Regions from separate parts of the Actinomadura sp. NPDC000600 genome, predicted to be linked through region 2. Evidence: riboswitches for the same ligand, from Rfam matches in the RefSeq annotation. Region 2 holds a riboswitch; the other holds the start of a gene.

Region 1 (8,594 bases), on a different contig from region 2:
TCTCGAACTCCATCGGCTCACCCTCGTTCTCGGGGGTGTAGGTGATCGTCACCTTGCCGGGGCCGGGCACGACGAAGTCGGTGGCCTTGTACTGGTCGCCGTGGGCGTGGCGGCCGATGATGATCGGCTTCGTCCAACCGGGGACCAGGCGGGGGATGTTGGAGACAACGATCGGCTCGCGGAAGATCACGCCGCCCAGGATGTTGCGGATCGTCCCGTTCGGGGACCGCCACATCTTCTTCAGGCCGAACTCCTCGACGCGCGCCTCGTCGGGGGTGATGGTCGCGCACTTGACGCCCACGCCGTGCTCCAGGATGGCGTTGGCGGCGTCGACGGTGACCTGGTCGTCCGTGGCGTCACGGTGCTCGATCCCCAGGTCGTAGTACTTCAGGTCCACATCGAGGTAGGGCAGGATCAACTGGTCCTTGATGAATTTCCAGATGATCCGCGTCATTTCGTCGCCGTCGAGTTCGACGACCGGGCCCGCTACTTTGATCTTGGGCATGCTTGTGCTGTCCCTTTCCTACACCTGGCCAGCAGTCCTTGTAAGGCTCAACTGGCTAGGCTAGCCGAGGCGGTCATGAGGTCTAGACCTGGCCTTGCCACGGCGACCCCCGCCCTCGCCCCCACCTGCATGGACGCGCTAGCCCGGCGGCCCTTCACCCGTCCGGGAGGAACGCCCGGCGATGAGGAGCCGCACACCGCGCACCAGCATCGTGAGGGCGATCAGGACGCCGAACGCGCCGGCGAGCACGAGCCCGGTCTTGTTCATCGGCGGGACGCTCAGCGAGACGAACGCGACCATCTCGCCGAGGATCACGAGCGTCCAGCAGTCGACCGACCGGCTGCGGACGGCGAGCGGGCCGAGCTGCGACTCGGGCAGCAGCAGCCTGGCGAGCGCGCCGATGAGCAGCGCGGCGGCCATCAGGCCCGAGCCCTTGCGGAAGTAGTGGAACGCGCACAGGGTGAGTCCCGCGCCGACGCCGCTGAGCACGAGGAGGTACGGCAGCCGCGCGAGCCAGTGCGGGGCGGCGCCCCTCCGACGCGGCGCCTTGCGCCTGCGCCGATGCACCTGGGTGCTCATGGCCCTCACGGTATAGGCATTCGGGTCCCGGCACGACATCGCGCGCTCTCGGTCGCGCGCCCCGCCGGAATGCGGATGGGTCCTATGTGCCCCAGGTGATGGCCGAGAGCCCGCAATCCCTTGCGCCACCGGTCCTACTCGCCAGTAGGAGGGTGTGACGGCACGGCGCCCGGGTAACCCGGCAGACAGGGGTCGCTAACTAGCTGGGAGGACTGCCGTGGAGGGGCCGTTCATGCGGATCGAGGACAGCGGGCTGGTGATGCCGCTGCGCCCCGACGTGACGACGGTCGGGAGAGGGAGAGGAGTGGACATCCGCCTCGACGACCCGAGTGTGTCCCGATTGCACGCAGAGATCGTCCGACGTGGCCCGTACGTCTACGTGGTGGACATGGGCCTGTCCCGCAACGGGACGCGCGTCAACGGCCGGCCGATCGCACGCCGTGTACTGGAGGACGGTGACGTCGTGAGCTTCGGCACGGCGCGCTGCCGGTTGGGGGGCATCCCCCGTGAGGAGGTCGACCCGGACGTCGAACTGCGGCGCGCCGTCGCACCCGAGCTCACCCGCCGCGAGGTCGACGTGCTGACCTCGCTGTGCCGGCCCGCCCTGTCCGACGAGGCGTTCGTGGCTCCGGCCACCGCACGCGACATCGCCGGCGAGCTGGTCGTCACCGAGGCCGCGGTCAAGCAGCATCTGCTGCGCCTCTATCAGAAGTTCCGGATCCCCGAGGGCGCAAACCGGCGCACTCGGCTCGCCAACGAGGTCATCGCGATGGGCCTCGTCCGACCGCTGCCGCCGGTGCACGTCCCCCAGCAGGGACGTCCGCCGATGGACGGGCGCGTCCCCGGGGTGCGCGGCACCACCGAGACGCGCCGGCCGGGCACGACGGGCCACACCCACGCGCCGGGCCGTCCGGCGCACAGCACGGCCGCGGGACGGAGGGCCAGCTGATGTGAGACCTGCGGTCGCCCTCCCCGGCAGCGCAAACCAGAGGGCGATCGCTGAGCCCCCCATACGGCCGCGTATGTGACGGCGCGGCCAGGGCTGCGTGAGCGGGGGCCGCCACCCGGTGCTGGGTGGCGGCCCCCGCGGCGCGCCGTCTCGGGACGGCGGTCGGTCAGCGGGTCTGCTCGGCGGCCTCGACGACATTCGCGAGCAGCATCGCGCGGGTCATCGGGCCGACGCCGCCGGGGTTGGGCGCGACCCAGCCCGCGACGTCGCGGACGTCGGCGGCGACGTCGCCGGCGAGCTTGCCGTCCACCCGGGAGACGCCCACGTCGAGGACGGCGGCGCCGGGCTTGACCATGTCGGCGGTGATGAGGCCGGGAACGCCCGCGGCGGCGACGACGATGTCGGCCTTGCGGGTGTGCTCGGCGAGGTCGCGGGTCGCGGTGTGGCAGAGGGTGACGGTCGCGTTCTCGCTGCGGCGGGTCAGCAGCAGGCCGAGGGAGCGTCCGACGGTGATGCCGCGGCCGACGACCGTGACCTCGGCGCCCCTCAGCGGGACGTCGAAGCGGCGCAGCAGCTCGACGATGCCCTTCGGCGTGCACGGCAGCGGGCCCGGCTGCATCAGGACGAGCCGGCCGAGGTTCGTCGGGTGCAGGCCGTCGGCGTCCTTGGCGGGGTCGATGCGCTCCAGCACGCGCTGCTCGTCCAGGCCCTTCGGGAGCGGCAGCTGGACGATGTAGCCGGTGCAGGCGGGATCGGCGTTCAGCTCGGCGACGGCGCGCTCCACCTCGTCCTGGGACGCGGTGGCGGGCAGGTCGCGGCGGATGCTCTCGATGCCGACCTCGGCGCAGTCGCGGTGCTTCATGTTCACGTAGGAGTGGCTGCCGGGGTCGTCGCCGACCAGGACGGTGCCGAGCCCGACGGACACGCCGCGGTCGCGGAGCGCCTCGACGCGGACCTTGAGGTTCGAGCGGATCTCGGCGGCCGTGGCCTTGCCGTCCAGAATCTGTGCCGTCATGCGTTCCTCCGCGTGGATGTCGGCCGGGACCGGGCCCCGGGCGCAATGCCCGGCCGGAAGGGGTCCCGTCCACCCAGGCGCGCGGTGTCCGGACTGTCGTTCGCTCCCCGGTGGTGATCCACCTTGACCGCGCCAGTCGCGTAGGAACCCATGCTAACCGGCCGCCCGCGAACGGCCGCCCAGGGACTTCCCGGGGAGCGCCCGCGCGAGTGGCTTGCGGATAACGGCGCCAAGTGGCTCTGCCGGAGTCCGCCCCGGGCTCCTAGCGTGCTCGGCATGAGCGACGAACGGTTGAGCGGCGCATGGTTCGAGCGACCCGTCCTGACCGGACGGTACGTGCGGCTGGAGCCGCTGGCCGCCGAGCACTCCGACGGGCTGTTCGAGGCGTCCAAGGACCCGGGACTGTGGACCTGGATGAACGAGCGTCAGCCGGCGGGCGCCGCGGACATGCGCGCACTGGTCGACACGGCGCTGGCGGCCTGCGAGCGCGGGCTGCGCCTGCCCTGGGTCCAGATCGACGCGGTGACCGGCGAGGTCGCCGGGATGACCTCCTACTACGAGATCTCCCCGTCCCATCGCGGCCTGTGCATCGGCCACACCTGGCTCGGGGCGCGGTGGCACCGGACGGGCCTCAACACCGAGGCGAAACTGCTCCTGATGGGCCGCGCGTTCGGCGATCTGGGAGCGATCCGGGTCGGGTGGCACACGCACGTCCGCAACGAGCGGTCGCGTGCGGCGATCGAGCGGCTCGGGGCGTCGTTCGAGGGCGTCCACCGCAAGCACCGGATCCGCGCGGACGGCTCGATCCGCGACACCGCCGCCTACGCGATGACGGACGACGAGTGGCCCGCCGCCGAGCGGGCCCTGCGGGCGAGACTGCGCTGAGGGCGCGCGGCCCCGGCCGCCCCTCACATGCTCGGCCCTTCGAGCGGTCAGGGCTCGGAGCGCTCAGTCCTCGGAGCGCTGGCGCCGGCCGATGACGCGGTCGGTGCCGTGCCAGCCGAACTGGGCGGCGAGCACCGCGGCCAGGAACGCGGCGACGATCCCGATCACCTGCCGGGACTCCATCAGCAGCGAGTCGGCCTGGTAGACGACGCCGAGCATGAGGGACATCAGGAAATCCATCCCGCCTCCAACACGGAACGCCCGCGCCGGGGTCAAGGGAGGGTCAAGGGGGGCGCGGCAGCCCGAGGCTACCCGCCCGGCGCCGGTGCGCGGTCCCGCACCGAAAAATAGGTCACAAACGGACAACCTCGTTGAACCGCGACGGCACGGGCGCAGGGCTGACCCGCCGCTGAGGAGCCCCGGGCGCGGCGTCCCGCGTCCGCGCGGGACGAGAGGGCTTCGGACATGCCGGCGGGGGCGGTCCCCGGCCGTGGATCACGAGCCGGGGGCCGCCCCCGCGTCCGGCAGGACGGCGCGCCCGCAGGAGCGGCGCGCCTGGCGAGCCGTCAGTGGAAGAAGTGCCTGACGCCGGTGAAGTAGAGGGTGATGCCCGCCTTCTCCGCCGCGGCGATCACCTTGTCGTCGTTGACGGACCCGCCCGGCTCGACGATCGCGCGGACGCCCGCCTCGGCCAGCACCTCCAGGCCGTCCGGGAAGGGGAAGAACGCGTCGGACGCGCCCACGGACGACGCGGCGCGCTCCTGCCCGGCCCGCGCGACGGCGAGCTTGGCGGAGTCGACCCGGTTGACCTGGCCCATGCCGACGCCCACGGTGGCGCCGTCCGCGGCCAGCAGGATCGCGTTGGACTTCACCGAGCGGATGGCCCGCCAGGCGAAGACCAGGTCGCGCAGGGTCGCCTCGTCCGCGGCGGGGCCGGTCTTCAGCTCCCAGGCGGACGGGTCGTCGCCGTCGGCGTCCACGCGGTCGACGCCCTGCAGCAGCATGCCGCCGTCGATGCGCCGGTACTCGGTGTCGCCGACAGGGGCGTCCGGGCAGACCAGCAGGCGGATGTTCTTGAACCGGTCCTTGAGGACGGTCACGGCCTCGTCCTCGAAGGACGGGGCGACCAGTACCTCGGCGAAGCTCTCGGTGACCTGCCGGGCCATGTCCGCGGTGACCGGCCGGTTCGCCGCGATCACCCCGCCGTAGGCCGACACCGGGTCGCAGGCGTGCGCCTTGCGGTGCGCCTCGGCGATGTCCGCGCCGACCGCGATGCCGCACGGGTTGGCGTGCTTGATGATCGCGACGCACGGCTCGGTGAAGTCGTAGGCGGCGCGGCGCGCGGCGTCGGTGTCGACGTAGTTGTTGTAGGACATCTCCTTGCCGTAGAGCTGCTCGGCCCCCGCGAGGCCCGTCTCGCCCGGCGAGCGGTACAGGGCGGCCCGCTGGTGCGGGTTCTCGCCGTACCGCAGGGTGTTCGAACGCTCCCACGTGGCGCCGAGGAAGTCGGGCCACCGCGTCTCGGCGGCGGTCTCGTCGGGCGCGTAGGCGCTCGCGAACCAGGAGGCCACGGCCACGTCGTAGGACGCGGTGTGCGCGAACGCCCGCGCGGCGAGGCGGCGGCGCTCGTCCAGGGTGAAACCGCCGGCCCGCACGGCGTCCAGGACCGTTCCGTAGCCGGACGGGTCCACCACGACGGAGACGCTCGCGTGGTTCTTCGCGGCGGCGCGGACCATCGTGGGGCCGCCGATGTCGATCTGCTCGACGCACTCGTCCGGCGTCGCGCCCGAGTCCACCGTGTCGGCGAACGGGTACAGGTTCGCGACCACCAGGTCGAACGGCTCCACGGCCAGGTCGTCGAGCTGCTGGAGGTGGTCCTCCTTGCGCCGGTCGGCGAGCAGGCCCGCGTGCACCTTCGGGTGCAGGGTCTTGACCCGCCCGTCCAGGCACTCGGGGAACCCGGTGAGCTTCTCCACCTTCATCACCGGGACGCCGGCCGCGGAGATCCGGCCCGCCGTCGACCCGGTCGAGACGATCTCCACTCCCGCCTCGTGCAGGCCGCGGGCCAGCTCCTCCAGCCCGGACTTGTCGTACACGCTGATCAGCGCGCGCTTAATCGCCACCCGACTCACCGGCCGAGCTCCCCTCTTGATCGGACGAACCCCTGTCAGACGAACCGCTGTCAGACGAACCGCTGCCGGACGAACCGCTGCCGGACGAGGCAGTGGCGGACGAAGCGCCGTCGGGCGCGTCCCCGCAGGTCCTGCACTTCATCGAGACCCGCCTGCCCCGCGCGGTCCATCCGTCGCGGGCCAGCCGTCCGACGACGTCGACGAGGAGGCGGCGCTCCACCTGCTTGATCCGCTCGTGCAGGGAGTCTTCGTCGTCATGCCAGCCCACGGGAACGGTCTCCTGGGCGATGACGGGTCCGGTGTCCACGCCTTCGTCGACGAAGTGAACCGTACAGCCCGTGACCTTCACCCCGTACGCCAGGGCGTCCCGTACGGCGTGCGCGCCGGGGAACGACGGCAGCAGCGCGGGATGGGTGTTGACCGTCCGGCCGCCGAAGCGCGCCAGGAAGTGCGGGCCGAGGATCTTCATGAAGCCGGCGGACACCACGAGGTCAGGCTCGTGCTTCGCGACCGCCTCGGCGAGCGCCGCGTCCCAGTCGTCCCGGGACGCGAAATCCGGTATGCGAAGGGTGAAAGTGGGCACACCCGCGCGTTCGGCGCGCTCGGTTCCCCCGATATCGGGGCGGTCCGCCCCCACGGCCACCACTTTCGCCCCGTAGGCTGGATCCGCGCACGCGTCGAGCAGCGCTTGTAGGTTGGTCCCCGCGCCGGAGACGAGGACGACGAGCCGGGCGGACACCATGACTCCCCGGTGGACGTTGCTGGGACACCACGAAGCCTATCGGGCGACGTCGGCGCCGCTTCACCCCAGACCGCACGAACCAGACCACACAAGACGACACGAACCCGGACCATACGAACCGGGACCGCACGAACCCGGACCGCACGAACCGGGACCGCACGAACCCAGACCGTACGGACCCGGACCGCACGGCAGACCGCAGGGAATCGACATGCGCACGGGCCAGGAGGAGAAGAACGTGAGCGAGCAGCCGGACCGTCCGGCCCAGCCCGAAGACCGCCCGGAGGCGCGACCCGGGGGGCAGCCGCCCGCGGGACCGCGGGAGGGCGGGCGGGGCACCGGCTGGCGGGCCCTGTGGCTCGGCGGCGTCGCCCTGCTGACCGCGTTCTTCTTCTACCCGCTCGGCCTGGTGCTCGGCGTCGCCGCACTCGTCGTCGGCATCAAGGCCCGCCGGAACGCGCGCCGCACGCAGTCCCCCGCCCCCGGCGCCGTCCCCGGCATCGTGCTCGGGTCGCTCGGGCTGGCGTTCTCGCTGCTGTCGGTCTCCCTCACGGCGTTCCTGTGGACGGAGCTGAGCGGCTACCAGAGCTGCGTCAGCGCGTCCAACACCACCACCGACAAGCAGGCGTGCCGCGAGAAGTACTACCCCAGGATCGAGGAGAAGCTCGACCTGCCCGCCGGCAGCATGGACAAGTACGGCGACCTCCTCTGACCCGGCCTCGCTGACCCGGCCTCGCTGACCCCGCCCCGCTTGCCCAGCCCCCGCTGACCCGGCCCCTCGGAATCGCCCGCTCTGAGGATCCAGAGTCGGGTCAGCCGTCCTGGTCGGTCTCGTCGCGCAGGACGTAGATGGCGCCGCCCCGGTTCTCGGTGCGGCCGGAGTCCTCGCGGGGCGGCGGGACTGGGCGCCGCCTCTCCGCGGGCTCCGGCTCCTCGTGTCCGCCGAGGCCGTCCCGCGCGTCGGGCTCGTCGGGCTCGTCCGCCAGATGCCCCTCGACGACGACCGTGCCGTCGCCCGGCGGCGGGGGGACGTCCTCGATGAGGTCGGGCAGGGGCTCGGGCCGGCGGCGGGAGCGCCGGGGCGCGAGGACGGGCTCGGCCTCCTCGAACTCCAGCGGGTCCGGTGCGTGCGGCGCCCTCGGCCCCGGCCTGGGCGGACTCTCCGCGTGCAGGTCGTAGTCCCCGGGGACGGGCGCGGACAGCGGAACGACCGGCTCCGGCACCCCCCGCGCCTGCTTCTTGGGCTTGGCAGGCTTCTTCTGCTTGGCCGGCTTCTTCGGCGCGCCCGTCCCGGAAGCCGGCATCGCCGCGGAGGCCTTCTTGGACGCCCGCCTCCCAGGCCCTGGCTCAGCCCCTGCCGCCTCAGCCCCCGCCTTCCCTGTTCTCGCCTTCCCTGTTCTCGCCTTCCCTGTTCTCGCCTTCCGGGACTTCGTTTTCTTGGACGGGGCGCGCGCCGGGCGCCGCAGCACCATCCAGTTCGCCACCCACGCGGCGATCGCGGCCGAGATCCCCACCTCGAGGGCGGCCATCAGCCCGACCTGCCAGGCGGACGGGCCCACGGTCGCCATCCGCCCGCCGCCCAGCGGACCTCCCGCCAGCGCGCTCAGCAGCGCCGCGACGGCCCCGGTCAGGGCGCCGGACACGAACCCCCACAGCGGCGCGCCCTCCGACACCGGGCTCGGCAGCGACCGGATCGTCAGGACGCCGCCCACCGCGCCCGCGACGAACGGCGCCGCCAGCGCGAGCAGCGAGATCGCGGGCGCCGGGCCCGGCTGGGGCAGGGCCGC
Region 2 (8,594 bases):
TCTTCGTGCTCGCGGCGCTGGACGGCACGCAGGCCGGCCCGCTGATGGCCGCGGCCGTCCTCAACGGGGTGGCGAACGGCCTCGTCCAGCCGGCGGTCTTCCAGCGCACCGCGCGGCACGCCCCGGTGGAGCGCTTCGGCTCGTACTACGGCGTCCTGGCGTTCTGCGCCGGCATGTTCTCCTTCGCGGGCGACCTGGTGATCGGCCGTCTCTTCGATCTGGGGCCGGCGGGCGCGGTCTGGGCCCTCGCCGGGGTCGGCGCCTGCGCGCTCGTGGCCGTGGCGGGCACGGCCCGGGTCGAATAATCTTCGGGGAACGGGACATAAGGGCGCGGTTCCCGCGCGGGAGTTCGGCGTCCGCCGGGCAGTTCGGAGGAACCTCATGGACGCGGTCGACCAGGCGATCCTGCGGCGCCTGCAGCGCGACGGGCGGCAGACCAACCGCGAACTGGCCGAGGCGGTGGGGATCGCGCCGTCCACGGCCCTGGAGCGGACGCGGGCGCTGCGCGCGCGGGGCGTCATCACCGGGTTCCACGCGGCGGCCGACCTGGAGCGGCTGGGGCGCGGGGTGCAGGCGCTGATCTCCATCAGGATCCGGCCCCAGTCGCGCGAGGCCATCGAGTCCGCCCGCGACAGCATGGCCTCGATGCCCGAGACGATCGGGGTCTTCGTGGTGACCGGGAACGAGGACCTGCTCGTCCACGTGGCCGTGCCGAGCACCGCCTACCTCCGCGACTTCGTCCTCGACCGGCTGGCGCGCCGCAAGGAGTACGTGGACGTCCGCACCATCGTCGTGTACGACTACGTCCAGCCGGTGGAGCAGTCCGAACTTCCGTCGGCGCACCGGCCGGAAGGGCGAACGGCCTACACCTGACAGGCAGCGTTCCCCCGTGTGGTCGAAGGATTGACGGGTCCACGCGCCTGGGTCGAATGAAACGACGGCTGTGCACGCCATCTCCCGCATGTTCGCCTAGCTTCGGCGGCATGGAGCGACGAAACCATTCATCCGGTGCGCTGCTGGTGCTCGCCGCCGGCGTGCTCTGGGGGACGGTCGGGCCGGCGCAGGTGCTGGCCGGGCCGTCCGCGAGCCCGGTCGCGGTCGGCGGCGCCCGGATCCTCTCGGGCGGGCTCGTGCTCGCCGTCCTCGTCCTCGCGGCGGACCGCCGGGCGTTCCGCGCGCTGACCCGGCCGGCCTGGGCGCCGATCGCGGCTGCCTCCGCCGCGACCGGCACCTTCCAGGCGTCGTTCTTCAGCGCGGTCGACCGGACGGGCGCCGCCGTCGCGACCGCCGTGGTCTTCGGGCTCGCGCCCGTCTCGACAGGTCTCTGCGAACGGCTCGTCCTGCGGGCCGGGCTCAGCCGCCGCTGGTGGGCCGGGACGGCCTGCGCGGTCGGCGGCGTGGCCCTGCTGATGGTGCCGGGGCAGGCCGTCCACGCCGACCCCGCCGGGATCGCGCTGAGCCTTGTCGGCGGGACGTGCTTCGGCGTCTACACGGTGTCGGCCAAGGTCCTGACGGGCCGCGGCGCGGGGACGTCCGGCATGGCGATGGCGGCCGCGGTGTCGGTGACGCTGCTCGCCGGGGGAGCGGCCCTGCTGCGCTGGACGCTGCCGGAGCTGCCGGCGCTCGCCGCGCCGCGCTCGGCCGCGCTGGTGGCCTGGCTCGGGATCGCCGCCACCGCCGCCGCGTACATGTTCTTCGTCACCGGCCTCGGGCGGGTGTCCGCCGCGACCGCCGGGACGCTCAGCCTCGCCGAGCCGCTCGTCGCCACCGGCCTCGCCGTCGCCGTCCTCGGCGAGCGGATGCCGCCGCCCGTCGCGGCCGGGTCGCTGCTGCTGATGGGCGGTCTGTTCCTGGTCTCGGTGCCCGAGCGCGCCCGGCGCGGACGCGGGGCGGCCCGGTATGATGGCGCCCACGCGACTGGCGCAGTCAAGGTGGAGACGACCACCGGGGAGCGAAAGTAGTCCGCACACCGCGCGCCTGGGTGTACGGGTCCCCTTCGCCGGGGCGCCCGAAGCCCTGGCGCGAACAGCGCGGAGGCTCACGATGCACGAACCGGCCGTACCCCGTCTGCAAGGCCAGGACCCCGAGATCGCGGAGCTGGTGGAGGCCGAGGCCCGGCGCCAGTACGAGAAGATCCGGCTGATCGCCTCGGAGAACTACGTGTCGGAGGCGGTGCTGGAGGCCGCTGGCACGGTCCTGACCAACAAGTACTCCGAGGGCTACGCGGGCAAGCGCTACTACGAGGGCCAGCAGAACGTCGACCCCATCGAGCTGCTCGCCATCGAGCGGGCGAAGGGCGTGTTCGGCGTCGAGCACGCCAACGTCCAGCCCTACTCGGGCTCGCCCGCCAACCTCGCGGTCTACATGGCGTTCCTGGAGCCGGGCGACGCGGTCATGGGCCTGTCGCTGCCGATGGGCGGCCACCTCACGCACGGCTGGTCGGTGTCGGCCACCGGCAAGTGGTTCCGGCCCGTCCGCTACGACGTGCGGGCCGACACCGGCCGGATCGACATGGACCAGGTGCGCGACCTCGCGCTCAAGGAGCGGCCGAAGCTGATCTGGTGCGGCGGCACCGCGATCCCGCGCACGATCGACTTCCCGGCGTTCGCCGAGATCGCCCGGGAGGCCGGCGCGGTGCTGGCCGCCGACATCGCGCACATCGCGGGCCTGGTCGCCGGCGGCGCGCACCCGTCCCCGGTCGGGCACGCGGACGTCATCACCACGACCACGCACAAGACGCTGCGCGGCCCCCGCGGCGCCATGATCATGTCGACGGCGGAGCACGCGAAGGCGGTCGACAAGGCCGTCTTCCCCGGCCTGCAGGGCGGGCCGCACAACCACACGACGGCCGCGATCGCCGTCGCGCTGAAGGAGGCGGCGCGGCCGGACTTCGCCGGGTACGCCCGGCAGGTCGTCGCCAACGCCAAGGTGCTGGCCGCCGCGCTGCTGGACCGCGGCTACGACCTGATCTCCGGCGGCACCGACAACCACCTCATCCTCATCGACCTCACGACCAAGGGCGTGGCGGGCAAGCCCGCCGCGCAGGCGCTCGACCGCGCCGGCATCGAGCTCAACTACAACGCCGTCCCCTTCGACCCGCGCAAGCCGTTCGACCCCTCCGGGCTGCGGCTCGGCACCGCGGCGATCACCACCCGGGGGCTCGGCGAGGAGCACATGCCGCAGGTCGCGGCGTGGATCGACGAGGTCGTCCAGGCCGCCGCCAAGGAGGACGAGACGGTCCTGGACCGGGTCGCCGGGCAGGTCCGCGAGCTGCTCGCCGCCTACCCGATGCCGGGCTGGCGGTCCGCGCCCTGACGCTCAGCGCGGGCGCAGCAGCGTGATCATGCGCCAGGCCTCGGGGTCGGCCAGGGGCACCGCGTCCTCGCCGGCCCCGAAGTCGCCGTACTGCGCCGCCACCTCCAGACCGCCCGCGAGGCGGATCGCGGCGTCCAGCTCGGTGGCCGTCCAGAACCGGTAGGGCACGACGTCGCGGACGACCCGCGACTCCGCGCCCTCCCCGGTGATGGTCATCGTGACGTGGTCGTCGGCGATCAGGGTGACCGGGTCCAGCCGGTCGGACGGCTCGCCCCAGCGCACGCTCGCCCGGACGCCGTCCCGCTCGACCGTCCACCCGGTGCTGACGCTCGGGTCGTCGCCCAGCCGGTCGCGGGGATGCGACATCTCGACGACGTAGAGGCCGCCGGGGGACAGGTGCGCGGCGGCGCGGCGCAGGTGCGCCACGAACGCGTCCAGCGTCATGAGGTGGGACGTGGAGTCCAGCATGGTCGCGATGAGGTCGAACCGGCGGCCCAGCGCGAACCGCGTCATGTCGCCCTCGACGACCTCCAGCGCGACGCCGGCCTTCTCGGCCTCGCGGGCGGCGTAGGCGCACATCCGCGGGTTGAGGTCGAGCGCCGTCGCCGCCAGGCCGCGGCGGGCGAACTCGCGGGCGTGCTCGGCGGGGCCGGCGGCCAGCTCCAGCGCCGTGCGGGGGGCGAGGCCCTGCTCGGCGCACCAGCCGAGGAGCACCTCCACCTCGGCCGGCACGTCGCGGAACGAGCACGCCAGCTCGTACGCCCAGGGGTCGTCATATACGCCGCTCACCCGCCCATCCTGCCAGCGCCCCCGGCTCGGCGGGACGGCCGTCCAGGCGCAGCCTGATCTCCACGACCGCGGTGTCCTCGGTGCGCCGGGTCCGCCCGCCGAGCGAGGTCAGCAGCCGCCGCATCCGGGCGTTCTCGCTCAGCGCGGTCGCGCGCACCTCCACCAGGCCGCGGTCCCGGGCCAGCGCGAGCAGCAGCACGGCGAGGCCGCGGCCGAGCCCGCGGCCCTGCCAGGCGTCCTCGACCAGGAACGCCACCTCCGCGGCGCCCGGATCGCGGACGAGGACCAGGTGGGCGAGCGCCAGCAGCGACCCGTCCGGGCCCTCGGCGACCAGCGTCATGCCGCGCGAGGGGTCGCAGAACCGCTCGAACGCCCGCCGCGGCGGATACGGCTTGGGGCTGAAGTAGCGCATCCGGCGGCTGTCCAGCGAGCAGCGCTCGTGCAGCGCCCGCACGGTGTCCGCGTCGCGCCGCTCGATCGGCCGGACGACCACCTGCGTGCCGTCGCGCAGCGCGATCCGCCGGGACGCGCAGGGACGCGGCACGGTGGGAAGCGCGGCGCGAACCAGCGCGTCCGCCCGCGCCGCCTCGGTCGCGGTGAACGGCAGGCCCACGCGGCGGAGCCGGACCGAGCGGCCGCGCACCGGGACGAGGAGGTCGCACCGGTCGGGCTCCCCGTCCTCCCCGCCGGGTGAGTGCCAGCGCGCGTCGTCGGCGCGCAGCAGCTCCCCGAGGATCTCGGGCACCGCGTGCGGTTCGGCGCGGAGGCGCGACGCCAGGACGAGGACGCGGGTCGGCTCGTCCACCAGCTCGTGGGGGCGGGCGGGCAGGACGGCGGTCCGGGTCCCGCCCGCCGCGCCCAGCGCCTCGGCGAGGGCGCGCGCGTCCGGACCGCCGGGCGGGACGTCGACGACGAACTCGTCCACCACCCCGCCCGAGTCGAGCTGGACGGACAGCCCGAGGATGTTGGCGCCGCGCCGGGCCAGCGCGGCCGTGAGGGAGGCGAGGCGGCCGGGCCGGTCCTCGATCTCGGTGCGGATGCGGAGCAGCGGCATGGGACGTTCCCTCCGGGGCCCGGTCGCCCCGCTCGTGTCCGGTGCGGTCGCGGACCAGGCTCGCCGACGCGTGTTACGCGGCCGCTACGTCATCGTGTGCCAGGGGTTTCACATTTCGGACGGGGGTTGAGCCGCCCGCCCCGAGCGCCTAGCGTGCGGGGAGTGATCGACCCCGTGAGCGGTGAGCACGTCAACGACCGACCGCGGCGCGGCCCGTCCCCGACGCGGCTCCCGCTGCTCCTCCCCGGTTCGCTCAGCGACGAGCAGCGGGCCGTCTACGAGGCGGTGACGGGCGGGCCCCGCGCCGGCGACCGCAACCCGCCCTTCGCCCTGGCCGACGACATCGGCCGGCTCCAGGGCCCGTTCAACGCGATGCTCTACAGCCCTCCCGTCGGCCTGCCGCTCCAGGACCTCGGCGCGGCGCTGCGCTTCCGCACCGGGTTCACCAAGCGCGAGCGGGAGATCGCGACGCTCGTCGTGGCCGCGCACCTGCGCTCCGACTTCGAGTGGTACGCCCACGAGCGCATCGGGCGCCGGCAGGGGCTCGCCGACGAGGAGATGGACGCGCTGCGCGAGGGCCGGGCCCCGATGCTCGCCGACGTCCGCGAGCGCGTCGTGCACGAGGCGGCGCGGCAGCTCGTGGCCGAGGACGACCTCGCCGACGCCGTGTACACCGAGGCGGTGGCGACGCTCGGCCGCACCGCCCTGGTCGAGCTGGTCGCGCTCGTCGGCTACTACCAGGCGCTCGCACTGCAGCTGCGCGTGTTCCGGGTCGGGGTCCCGGACGGCGAGGCCGCCCCCGAGTGGCCCCCATCGGGGGACGGGGATGAGTGAGGTCCTGCGCACGGTGCGACTCGCCCTGCACCCGGTGTCGATGCGCGACCACGGCGCTCTGCTGACGCACTGGACGGGCCCCCTCGTCCGCCGGCACCTGTTCGACGACCGGGTGGTCACCCCCGTGCAGGTCAGCGAGATCATCGAGGCCAGCGAGCGGGACTTCGCGACCGAGGGCTACGGGCTGTGGGCGCTGCGCCCCGCGCCCTGGTCCCCGGGCGCCGGCGCGGCGGCGCCGGGCGACCCGCTGGTCGGCGTGGCCGGGCTCAGCCACCACGAGGGGCCGCTCGGCCACGGCGTGGACGTCGAGATCCTCTACAGCCTGGAGCCCGACCACTGGGGCCGGGGGCTGGCCGCCGAGGCGTCCCGCGCCGTCCTGGACTACGCGTTCGGGGTGGTCGGCGTGCGCCGGATCACCGCCGAGATCGACACGGCCAACCCCGCGTCGTCGGAGATCGCGCTGCAGCTCGGGATGCGCCGGTGGCGGGACGGCCCGAGCGGCCCCGACGGCGCCGCCTACTATGCGGCCGAACGCTCGCGCTGGATCGGATCCCGTCGAATTGTGGACGCCGTACCCTAGAATCCGTTGCCGACTGTTGCTTTTGCTGCGGAATGCAGCAGGATGAGCGCATGAGCTCCTCCCCGGGCCGGGCGCCCCTGGCCTCCGGCTTCGCCAATGGCGGCGTCTCCTACTGGTACCGGGCGGCCGGGCGCCCCGCCCCCGGTCCCCGCCTGCCCGGCCCGCGCACCGCCGACGTGTGCGTCGTCGGCGCCGGCTACACCGGGCTCTGGACGGCCTACTACCTCAAGCGCGCCCGCCCCGACCTGCGCGTCGTCGTGCTGGAGCGCGAGTTCGCGGGGTTCGGCGCGTCCGGCCGCAACGGCGGCTGGGTGCTGGGGGAGATCGCGGGGTCCCGGGAGCGCTACGCCGCCCGGCACGGGCGCCCCGCCGCGATCGCGCTGCAGCAGGCCATGTTCCAGGCGGTGGACGAGGTCGTCCGCGTCGCCGGAGCCGAGGAGATCGACGCCGGGCTGGTCAAGGGAGGCGTCCTGCACGTGGCCCGCAACGCCGCCCAGCGCGCCCGCCTCGCCGCCCTGGTCGGCGAGGCCCGCGAGTGGGGCTGGAGCGACGACGACCTCGTCCCGCTGCCCGCCGCCGAACGCGACGACCGGCTGCGCGTCGATGGCGCGACCGGCGCTGCGTGGAGCCCGCACGCCGCGCGGGCGCAGCCCGCCGCGCTCGTCCGGGGCCTCGCCGCGGCGGTCCGGCGGCTCGGCGTGGAGGTCTACGAGGGGACGCCCGTCGTCCGGATCGACCCGCGCCGGGGCGCCGCCCCGGCCCGCGCCGTCACCCCGTTCGGGACCGTCACCGCCGAGTTCGTCCTGCGGGGCACCGAGGGCTTCACCGCCGCGCTGCCCGGCCATCGGCGCGACTGGCTCCCGATGAACAGCTCCATGATCGTCACGACGCCGCTGCCCGCCCGCGCCTGGAAGGCGATCGGGTGGGAGCGCCGCGAACTGCTCGGCGACATGGCGCACTACTACATGTACGCGCAGCGCACCGCCGACGACCGCATCGCCTTCGGCGGCCGGGGCCGCCCCTACCGGTACGGGTCGCGCATCGACGACGGCGGCCGGACCGAGCCGTCCACCGTGGACGCGCTCTGGACGATGCTCACACGGATGTTCCCCGCCGTCGCCGACGAAGGGGAGGTGGAAGTGGAGCACGCCTGGTCGGGCGTCCTCGGCGTCCCCCGCGACTGGTGCGCGACAGTGGTCCTCGACCACGCGACCGGGCTCGGCCACGCCGGCGGCTACACCGGCCACGGCGTCGCCACCGCGAACCTCGCCGGGCGCACCCTCCGCGACCTGGTCCTGCGCCGCGACACCGAGCTGACCGCGCTGCCGTGGGTGGACCGGCGCGTCCGGCGCTGGGAGCCCGAACCCCTGCGGTGGCTCGGCGTCCACGCGATGTACGCCCTCTACCGCGCCGCCGACGCCCGCGAGGCGTCCGCGCCCTCCGCGGCCACCTCGGGCCTGGCCCGCCTCGCCGACCGGATCACCGGCCACTGACGAGCCGCTGGACCTCGCCGTACGACGGCACGGCAGGGGCCTCGCCCGCCCCGGTCACCTCGAGCGCCGCGGCGACCGCCGCCCGCAGCGCCGTGCGGAAGAGCAGCGACCCGGTGCTCACCCGGTGCACGCCGAGCCGCGCGAGGCGCCGGTAGTCGGTCCTGCCCGGGAGGTGCAGCACGTTCAGCGGCAGGTCCGTGGCGTCCAGCACGGCCCGGATGCCGGCGTCGTCCGCGATCCCCGGGACGAAGATCCCGTCCGCCCCGGCCGCGGCGAACGCCCGCGCCCGCCGGAGCGTCTCGTCCAGGTCGGGGGAGCCCAGCCAGAACGTGTCGGTGCGGGCGTTCACGAACAGCCCCGGCGCGGCCTCCTTGACGGCGGCGATGACGGCCGCCTGGTGACCGGCGGGAGCGAGGGTCCCGTCGGGACGCCCGTCCTCCAGGTTGATCCCGGCGATCCCGGAGGAGGCGAGTTCGGCGGCCAGCGCGGCCACCTCGCCGGGGCGGGCGGAGAACCCGCCCTCGACGTC

The links. Region 2 has a riboswitch for ZMP and ZTP ahead of glyA (serine hydroxymethyltransferase). Riboswitches for the same ligand answer to the same signal wherever they lie in the genome.
Region 1: another riboswitch for ZMP and ZTP. It lies ahead of ABWI07_RS39180 (bifunctional methylenetetrahydrofolate dehydrogenase/methenyltetrahydrofolate cyclohydrolase); the one in region 2 lies ahead of glyA (serine hydroxymethyltransferase).

The regions. Positions count from the first base shown of each region.
Region 1 is NZ_JBEUPD010000047.1:20,068-28,661, reverse strand. It holds gene ABWI07_RS39195 (NADP-dependent isocitrate dehydrogenase) at 1-505, opposite strand, end outside; gene ABWI07_RS39190 (DUF3017 domain-containing protein) at 644-1,084, opposite strand; gene ABWI07_RS39185 (FHA domain-containing protein) at 1,302-2,033, shown strand; gene ABWI07_RS39180 (bifunctional methylenetetrahydrofolate dehydrogenase/methenyltetrahydrofolate cyclohydrolase) at 2,200-3,048, opposite strand; ZMP/ZTP riboswitch at 3,113-3,198, opposite strand; gene ABWI07_RS39175 (GNAT family N-acetyltransferase) at 3,325-3,933, shown strand; gene ABWI07_RS39170 (hypothetical protein) at 3,997-4,173, opposite strand; gene purH (bifunctional phosphoribosylaminoimidazolecarboxamide formyltransferase/IMP cyclohydrolase) at 4,500-6,065, opposite strand; gene purN (phosphoribosylglycinamide formyltransferase) at 6,046-6,807, opposite strand; gene ABWI07_RS39155 (DUF4190 domain-containing protein) at 7,019-7,519, shown strand; gene ABWI07_RS39150 (cell division protein PerM) at 7,620-8,594, opposite strand, start outside.
Region 2 is NZ_JBEUPD010000046.1:46,024-54,617, forward strand. It holds gene ABWI07_RS38940 (MFS transporter) at 1-305, shown strand, start outside; gene ABWI07_RS38945 (Lrp/AsnC family transcriptional regulator) at 382-873, shown strand; partial or broken gene ABWI07_RS38950 (DMT family transporter) at 984-1,799, shown strand; ZMP/ZTP riboswitch at 1,904-1,990, shown strand; gene glyA (serine hydroxymethyltransferase) at 2,044-3,315, shown strand; gene ABWI07_RS38960 (class I SAM-dependent methyltransferase) at 3,319-4,104, opposite strand; gene ABWI07_RS38965 (GNAT family N-acetyltransferase) at 4,088-5,158, opposite strand; gene ABWI07_RS38970 (carboxymuconolactone decarboxylase family protein) at 5,321-5,992, shown strand; gene ABWI07_RS38975 (GNAT family N-acetyltransferase) at 5,985-6,572, shown strand; gene ABWI07_RS38980 (NAD(P)/FAD-dependent oxidoreductase) at 6,623-8,065, shown strand; gene ABWI07_RS38985 (isocitrate lyase/PEP mutase family protein) at 8,052-8,594, opposite strand, start outside.